4 regions of the Pseudomonas sp. IAC-BECa141 genome follow, and region 1 is predicted to be linked to each of the others. Evidence: predicted binding sites of a transcription regulator. Region 1 holds the regulator's gene; each other region holds the start of a gene.

Region 1 (2,201 bases):
CAAAGGTGGCGTCGGCAAGACTAATGTGTCAGTGAACTTGTCCCTGGCCCTGGCAGAGCTTGGCCGTCGGGTCATGCTGCTGGACGCCGACCTGGGGCTGGCGAACGTCGACGTTCTGCTGGGCCTCACCCCCAAACGTACCCTGGCCGATGTGATCGAAGGCCGCTGCGAGCTGCGCGACGTGCTGTTGCAGGGCCCCGGCGGGATCCGCATCGTGCCGGCCGCTTCCGGCACCCAGAGCATGGTTCACTTGAGCCCGGCCCAGCATGCCGGCCTGATCCAGGCCTTCAGCGACATCGGCGACAACCTCGACGTGCTGGTGATCGACACCGCTGCAGGTATTGGTGACTCGGTAGTCAGTTTCGTTCGCGCAGCGCAGGAAGTGTTGCTGGTGGTCTGCGACGAGCCGACCTCGATCACCGACGCCTACGCGCTGATCAAGCTGCTGAACCGCGATTACGGCATGAACCGCTTCCGCGTCCTGGCCAACATGGCCCAGAGCCCGCAGGAAGGTCGCAATCTGTTCGCCAAGTTGACCAAGGTCACGGATCGCTTCCTCGACGTCGCCCTACAATACGTCGGCGCGGTGCCCTACGACGAAAGCGTGCGCAAAGCGGTGCAGAAGCAGCGTGCGGTCTATGAAGCCTTCCCGCGTTCCAAGTGCGCACTGGCGTTCAAGGCGATCGCACAGAAGGTCGACACCTGGCCGCTGCCCGCCAATCCGCGCGGCCACCTCGAATTTTTCGTCGAGCGCCTCGTGCAGCAAACGGCAGGACCTGTGCTATGACCGCCAGCGGTATGAACCTTTACAAAAAGTCGGCGCGTGATGCGCAGTACGAGCTGATCGAGCGTTACGCGCCGCTGGTCAAGCGCATCGCCTACCACTTGCTGGCGCGATTGCCGGCCAGTGTGCAGGTCGAAGACCTGATCCAGGCCGGGATGATCGGCCTGCTTGAAGTCTCGACCAAATACGACGCGAGCAAGGGCGCCAGTTTTGAAACGTACGCGGGCATCCGGATCCGCGGTGCGATGCTCGATGAAGTCCGTAAGGGGGACTGGGCACCGCGCTCGGTTCACCGCAATACGCGCATGGTCAGCGACGCGATTCGAGCAATTGAAGCTAAAACCGGCCGTGACGCTAAAGATCACGAAGTTGCGGCCGAACTCCAATTGAGTCTCGACGATTACTACGGGATTTTGAACGACACCCTGGGCAGCCGGCTGTTCAGTTTCGACGACCTGTTGCAGGACGGCGAACACGAAGGGCTGCACGAGGATGGCGCCAGTGCTCATCTGGAGCCGTCGCGCGATCTGGAGGACGAACGTTTCCAGGCCGCGCTGGCGGACGCGATTGCCAATTTGCCGGAGCGTGAGCGACTGGTGTTGGCGCTGTACTACGACGAAGAGCTGAACCTCAAGGAGATCGGTGAAGTCCTTGGCGTCAGTGAATCGCGGGTCAGCCAGTTACACAGCCAGTGCGCGGCCCGCTTGCGGGGGCGTTTGGGGGAGTGGCGAGCGCGCTGAAGGCAGTGTGGGGACACTGCGAACGAGGCTGGTGCGGTGGTGAACGGCACCGGTCTCGATCTGTTGTGCTCCAGACAGTCATCGAGTGTTTTGCCGGATTGATTGAAATGGCGCGTCCAGGTGCTGGGCGCGTTTAAGACTGCTTGGAGGTCGAATTGAACAAAGACATGAAAATCCTCATCGTTGATGACTTCTCAACGATGCGGCGGATCATCAAGAACCTGTTGCGTGATCTGGGGTTCACCAACACCGTTGAAGCCGACGATGGCACCACCGCCATTCCGGTGCTCAACAGCGGCAGCATCGACTTTCTGGTGACCGACTGGAACATGCCCGGCATGACCGGTATCGACCTGCTGCGCCACGTGCGCGCCGATGAAAAACTCAAGCACCTGCCGGTGCTGATGGTGACCGCTGAAGCCAAGCGCGAGCAGATCATCGAAGCGGCCCAGGCCGGCGTGAACGGCTATGTGGTCAAACCTTTCACGGCCCAGGCGTTGAAAGAAAAAATCGAGAAGATTTTCGAACGCATCGGCTGATGAACGCGCGGGGGAGCTATGGAGCATAAAGAATCTTCACAGGGCGACTTCGAGTCGACCCTGAAAAAACACGCGGTCGAACTGGTCGAAAGCCTTGAAAAGGGCAGGTTCGGCGACGCGGTGCAACTGATCCATGAG
Region 2 (2,201 bases), 2.0 Mb from region 1:
CAACCAGACCACGGAGCCGACCGCCAGCAACATTGCCAGCAGACTGCCGATGGCCAGTTGGGTACCCACGCTCCAGGTCACCGCGCGAATCTCGGCCTTCGGCATGCTCGCCACCACCGACCACGGGCCGCCTTCGAACGGCACGGCAATGCTGTAGAAGTCTTCGGACTTGTCGTTCCAGAACCGACCTTTACCCGGCGTTTTCGCCAGATCATTGATCACAGGAACCGCTTGATCCAGCGCCTGCACGCCAGCCGGCGCCACCAGCCATTGGTTCTTTTCGTCCAGCAGTGCCAGCGAGCCGGTCTGGCCGATGCGGAAGCGCTTGAGGTTTTCGAACTGGGCGTTCTGCGCGTCGGTGTAATCGAAGCCGACGAACAACACAGCAATCACCTTGCCGCTGCTGTCACGCACCGGGGTGTATTGAGTCATGTAGGAGCGATCGAACAGCAAGGCGCGGCCAACATAACCCTGCCCCGCCATCAACTTCGCGTAGGCCGGGTGAGCGTGATCGAGCAAGGTGCCGATGGCGCGACTGCCATCCTGCTTGGTCAGCGAGGTGCTGACCCGCACGAAGTCTTCGCCGCTGCGCACGAACAGCGTGGCGACACCCGCCGTCATCTGCTTGAACTCGTCGACTTCCTTGAAGTTGTTGTTCAGCACTTCGCTGCCCAGATGCAGGCCTGGGGTCTGGGTGCCAGCGACGTTGACCGGCTCGCCCGGATGAATGCTCAGGCCGGCGCTGAAGCGCTTCTCGAACAATCCGCTCAGGCGCTGGGTGCTTTCACGCAGCGTGCCGTGGAAAGTGCTCAACTGATCGGCGAGCAGGCGTGCCTCGCTGGCCAGGTGTTCTTCACGAGTGGCGAGGTTGGCGGTGTCCAGCGAACGCAGGGCGAACACCGTACTGCCGCTGATGACAATCGCCAGTATCACGGCGAGCGCGAGGCCCAGCTGCGAGGCGATCCGAGCGCGAGGTTGAGACATGGACAGCTCCTGGCCGAGCCACGGGATCCTCCTTGATCCTGACTCGGAAATTTTTCTAATAGTGGGGGTGAATCGTGGATACCGGCACGACGGTTCCACATGCACGTATTCGGCGGTAAAACCGAATACTTGAGCGAATAGCAGGGTTATGGCGAAAGGCCGGCATTGTGCAGGCTCGAACGTTTCAGCTCAAGCGTGTGACCGCCGGCAGCGTCATGGCGCGGACTTCGCCTTGCAGGAAGTCGCTCAGGCGGCGCAAACGTTCACCTCCCGGACGGGTTTTTGGCCACACCAGGTAATAATTCAGTCCGCTGGCGACCGCCGTCGGCCACGGCAGACTCAGGCGTCCTTGCGCGACATCCTCGGCCACCATCAGCAAATCCCCCATGGACACACCGTAGCCCCGGGCCGCCGCAATCATTCCGAGTTCCAGGGTATCGAACACCTGCCCGCCCTTGAGTGACACCTGATCCGACAACCCCATGTGTTCCAGCCAACTGCGCCAGTCCCGGCGATCCGGCGTCGGGTGCAGCAATTCGGCGCTGGCCAGCCGTGCAACGTCCCAGGGCTGGTCGTTGAGCAGATTCGGCGCGCCGACCGGAATCAGTTCCTCTGGAAACAGCAGGCTGGCTTCCCAGTCCGGCGGGAAATGCCCGTCACTGAGCAACACCGCGCAATCGAAGGGCTCGTTGTTGAAGTCCACCGAATCCACGTCCATCCAGGCGCTGGTCAGTTGTACCTCGTTGCCCGGCTGTAGATGGCGGAAGCGACTGAGCCGCGCCAGCAACCAGCGCATGGTCAGGGTCGACGGAGCTTTCATGCGCAGGATGTCATCCTCGGCGCGCAAGGTATTGCAGGCTCGCTCCAGGGCGGCGAATCCCTCGCGGATGCCCGGCAGCAGCAGGCGCGCCGACTCGGTCAGTTGCAGATTGCGACCGCTGCGATGGAACAAGCGGCAGGCGAAATGCTCTTCGAGCGTGCGGATGTGCCGGCTCACCGCACTTTGCGTGATCGACAACTCTTCGGCGGCCCGCGTGAACGAACTGTGACGGGCCGCCGCTTCGAATGCGCGCAGGGCATACAAGGGTGGAAGACGACGGGACATGCACAACGCTCCAATGGCGGGATTGCGCCAACTTAGCAGAATCGTCGCAGGATGAGTTTTAATCATGCCACCCATCCTTTTTATCCCTTTGTGCAACCCGCACCAAACCCTG
Region 3 (2,201 bases), 760 kb from region 1:
GTCTTGATCTGTTCGTTGATCTGATCCCAGAGGCGGCGCAGGTAGCGGATGTCCATCAGGATCTCATCGGCCCCGGCACCTTCGGCGGCAGTGCGCAGAATGAAGCCGCCGGCCTCCTTGATGCCTTCTTTGGCCACGCAATCGCTGACCACCTGTTTGAGACGTTCGCGCTCGGCTTCGTCTTCAATTTTCAGGGAAATGCCGACGTGGGCGGTGCGCGGCATGTACACCAGATAGCGCGACGGAATCGACAGTTGCGTGGTCAGCCGCGCGCCTTTGGAACCGATCGGATCCTTGGTGACTTGAACCACCAGGCTCTGGCCTTCGTGCACAAGGGCGCTGATGCTTTCCACCGCCGGGCCTTCGCGCAGGGAAATTTCCGAGGCGTGAATGAAAGCTGCGCGATCCAGACCGATGTCGACGAATGCCGCCTGCATGCCCGGCAGGACGCGCACCACCTTGCCTTTATAGATGTTGCCAACGATCCCGCGTTTTTGCGTACGCTCGACGTGCACTTCTTGCAGCACACCGTTTTCGACCACCGCCACGCGCGATTCCATCGGCGTGATGTTGATCAGAATCTCTTCACTCATGGCAGGGTCTCGTTCAGGCATGTTCACGATTATGGCCGCATCTTTTCCGTTCGACGCTCATTGCGCGTTCAGGGTTTGCCAACAGGGTATGCCGAAATGGCCGAGCAGTTCTGCGCTTTCGCACACCGGCAAGCCGACGACCGCCGAGTAACTGCCATTGAGGCCGGCAACGAACACCGCGCCGAGCCCCTGAATGCCGTAGCCACCCGCCTTGTCCCGAGGCTCGCCGCTGGCCCAGTAGGCGGCGGCTTCTTCGCGGCTGATCGACCGGAACCGCACCAGACTGCGCACCACACGCGACTCGCAGCGCTCGCCGTCGAGCACGGCAATCGCCGTCAGCACCTCGTGCTCCTTTCCGGACAGCATCATCAGCATGGCGCATGCATCGGCTTCGTCCACCGGTTTGCCAAGAATTTTGCCGTCCAGCACCACGGCGGTGTCGGCGCCCAGTACGCAAAACGCCACATCGGAAACGACCGTGCGCCGCCCGGCTTCGGCCTTGCCGCGCGCCAGGCGCTCGACGTAGGCCGATGGGGATTCATGGGCTAGAGGGGTTTCATCGATATCCGCGCTGATGGCGGTAAACGGGATGCCGATCTGCGTGAGCAATTCACGCCGACGCGGCGATCCTGAGGCGAGGTAAAGCGGCTTCATCAAGACATCTCCCTGTTTGGTGCCCGGCCTCGCAAATGCTGTTCCCTTTGGTCGGCGTCTGGTGTTGCCTACTGCGTTGCCGCTCCTCGCCATAGCACGCTATGACTCGTCACGGCGCCTTGTCTGGCAACAACAGCCACTCGCTCAAAAAGCTCTTCATTTGCGAGGCAAGCACTGGTACGGGCAAATGCCTGAGCGATCAGTTGATTTTGTAGCGACGGCGCAATCCACGCAGAGCGAAGCTGACCCATGGCCAGAGCAAGGCACTGACCAGTGCCGGCAGGACCAGCGCGAGAGTCGGCTGACGGTTGCCGGTCAAGGCACTGAGCCAAAGCTGTACCAGCTGGGCAAGGCCGAAGATCACCAGAATCACCAGGCTTTGCTGCCACATCGGGAACATTCGCAGACGTTGCTGCAATGAAAGCACCAGGAATGTGATCAGGGTCAGGATCAAGGCATTCTGACCGAGCAGGTCGCCCTGCAGCACGTCCTCGGCCAGTCCCAGGCAGAAAGCCGTGACCATGCCGACGGTGTGCGGCAGATACAAAGCCCAGAAAGTCAGGAGCAAGGCCAGCCACAGCGGGCGCAGGATTTCCATGAAAATGGGCAGTGGCGACACACTGAGCAGTATGCCGACAATAAACGTCAGCCAGACAATCCAGCCGTTCCGCGATGCGGTAGCCCCGACCATTATTCTTGCCTCCCGGTGGTAGCCGGCGCAGTGACTGGCGGTTTGGCCGCGGGTCGAGCCGCCGGTTGACTTGCCGGTGGTTTGCTGGCCGCTGGTGTAGCTGCAGGCGGTTTGCTTGCAGCGGGTTTGACCGGCGTGGTGCTGGCGGCAGGCGCAGCCGGTGTCGCCGTGGCAGGGGTTGCTGCTGCGGCTGCGGCAGGCGGTGTGACGATTTTCGGCACTGTGGCTGGAATCACCGGACCGCCACCGAAGGCATCAAGGTT
Region 4 (2,201 bases), 1.1 Mb from region 1:
GCTCAGACTGCTGAGCACGTCGTCACGCTGGGCGGTGAGCATTTTGGTGGGCAGCGCGGTGGCGAGGAACCACGGGGTGCCTTCGATCGGACGCATGAAGAACGTGCTGGCTTCACCGTGGTTGTCGAATTCGACGCGCTGCGCCTGCTCGCGGTTTTGCAATCCGGCCTTGACCTGGCTGGCGAAGGTGGAGCCGCCGGCCAGTTCGCTGATGTTTTTCAGCACGATCGGCCCGCTGATGCGCGAACTGTTGCTGATGATCTTGCCGTCGGCCTCGACAATCAGCATTTCGGCGTTGAGGTCTTTTTCCTTGCGCGCCACCAGATCGTTGAAGAAGCCCAGGGTCACGTCGATGGTCGAGACGCCCCAGGCGCTGCCGTTTTTCTGAATGGCCATGGCGCAGTTGGTGCGTGGTTCGGCGCTGGCGTCATCTTTATAGGCAGCAGCCCAGGCACACTGGCCGCGCGGGGTCTGCATGCCGCCCTTGTACCAGCTCTGGTCGTAATAGTTGGGGGCCGCGTCGCTGTTCCAGAAGGTGTTCACCGCCAGTTTGCCGGAGGCATCACGGTGCCAGAACGTACTGAACTTGTTGCGTCCGGCCTCACGCTGACCGGGCAACGGCCAGATGCCGCCGCCGAATACTTTCAGTTCACCGTATTGATCCACCAGCCCGGGCAACACGGTGTCGATGGCTGCGCTGTCGAGCAACGGAATGGTCTGGGTGATGCTGCGCTGTTGCGCCTGGACCTTGTTCAATTCGCCCTGGATCTGCTCGGCCACTTCCGCAATGCGGTTGAGCACGACTTGTTCTTCGGTATGGCGCAGCTTGGGCGCGACCAGTTGGCTGATGCCAACCACCGTCAGAACTGACAACAGCAGAATGAACAGAACCAGAAACAGCGTGTAGCGAGCCTGAATGGTACGGAATGCGGGCATGGAAACCGGTCCTTGAGCAGGGATTCTTATTGTGGGCAGGGAAAAAAACAGCGCGGGTTTCCTAACGTATCGTCGGGTCCTCGGGAAGCTTTAGGTACTTTCGTCCTAAAAAAAGCGGTCCCGACCAAAGGAACGTATCGGGCCTGATACACAAGAACTAACCGGGCCGAACATTAGAGCAATAAACCCACTTTAATCACCTTGTCATGATCGCTCTGGTCCCGTATTTCCGGGCGGTTTACGGTTTGTATCGTGAATGTACAAAAATTGTAAAAAAGTGCAGAAAGGAGTTGGTGCCACTAGTTTGCCGGCCGATACTCCGCGCAACTCAAAAGTGGTTCAACAAGGAATTTTTCATGTTTTCTTCGCAAGGAGCCTGCGCATGACTATCGGATATACCGGTGCCTGGCAACCCAAGGCGGGTCTGCTGGTTCGAGATACAGCAAGCTCAAGCAAACCGGTTTCTCAAAGCGTGAAGGTCAAGCAGATGCTGGCCCTGGTCGGCAACGATCCCACCGTGATCAATACGGCGGAGATGGACAAGCAGGGTCTGCACAAGAACATCAAGGGTTTCGATCCGACCAATGTTTCGGCCAAGCAACTGGGCAGCCTGAGCGCAATGCTGCGTAGCCGCGGCCTGATTTCCGAAATCACGTCCATGACCTTGCTCAATGCAGGCGACAAGTTCGATCGCTTCGGCATCCAGAAAGACCCGGATGCCAAGTTCAATGCGCTGGAGTATTTCGCCACGCAACTCGATACCATCCAGAACAACAATCTCAAGGGCAACAAGTACGCGAATACGTTGATCCCCGAGTACAAGAAAGCCATTTATGTACTGCAGAGCCTGCAGACTTACGGTCAGGGCGGGGAGCGCAAGCCTCCTACCGATCAAGGTGTAAAAGCCAAGGCCTGAAAGACAGGGCCCACTCCGGTAACGGGGTGGGCCCTTTCGTTTATATGCGGCGTTTATGGGCGGCTGCCACTTCTGCGATGACAGGCCGGCGGTGCGATCTGCCGCTGCATATCGTCATGCAATCGCTGCATTTGCGGGCAATGCAAGGTCAGGGATTTGGGCTGGAATCCCCGATGAAACAACGCCAGCCATCCTGCTCCTCTGTCATCGGGCGCCAGTCCGCTGAACACGAAGCCTATCGTCGTCAGCCGGTGCCAGGCCTTGTCGAAACCCTGCGCCAGCCTGAGTCTGATCGATATCAGCCAATGGTCGGGCAGTTGCTGCAATTCTTTGAGCAAACTGTCGTCCA

The links. Region 1 encodes FliA, which starts transcription of late flagellar genes. Its sites were predicted from a motif close to CTAAAGTTTNNNNNNNNNNNGCCGNTAA; they were not measured.
Region 2: a site for FliA is predicted at 1,091-1,118, ahead of I5961_RS27560 (methyl-accepting chemotaxis protein). Genes of this name have one in related genera too.
Region 3: a site for FliA is predicted at 1,356-1,383, ahead of I5961_RS04325 (Maf family protein). Genes of this name have one in related genera too.
Region 4: a site for FliA is predicted at 1,003-1,030, ahead of I5961_RS13170 (methyl-accepting chemotaxis protein). Genes of this name have one in related genera too.

What each region holds. Positions count from the first base shown of each region.
Region 1 covers NZ_CP065410.1:1,749,086-1,751,286, forward strand. Annotated here, with positions in the region: gene fleN (flagellar synthesis regulator FleN) at 1-787, shown strand, start outside; gene fliA (RNA polymerase sigma factor FliA) at 784-1,524, shown strand; gene I5961_RS07920 (chemotaxis response regulator CheY) at 1,692-2,063, shown strand; gene I5961_RS07925 (protein phosphatase CheZ) at 2,082-2,201, shown strand, end outside.
Region 2 covers NZ_CP065410.1:5,992,891-5,995,091, forward strand. Annotated here, with positions in the region: gene I5961_RS27560 (methyl-accepting chemotaxis protein) at 1-984, opposite strand, end outside; gene I5961_RS27565 (LysR substrate-binding domain-containing protein) at 1,169-2,089, opposite strand.
Region 3 covers NZ_CP065410.1:989,198-991,398, reverse strand. Annotated here, with positions in the region: gene rng (ribonuclease G) at 1-593, opposite strand, end outside; gene I5961_RS04325 (Maf family protein) at 651-1,247, opposite strand; gene mreD (rod shape-determining protein MreD) at 1,447-1,938, opposite strand; gene mreC (rod shape-determining protein MreC) at 1,938-2,201, opposite strand, start outside.
Region 4 covers NZ_CP065410.1:2,878,056-2,880,256, forward strand. Annotated here, with positions in the region: gene I5961_RS13170 (methyl-accepting chemotaxis protein) at 1-936, opposite strand, end outside; gene I5961_RS13175 (hypothetical protein) at 1,319-1,852, shown strand; gene I5961_RS13180 (GNAT family N-acetyltransferase) at 1,906-2,201, opposite strand, start outside.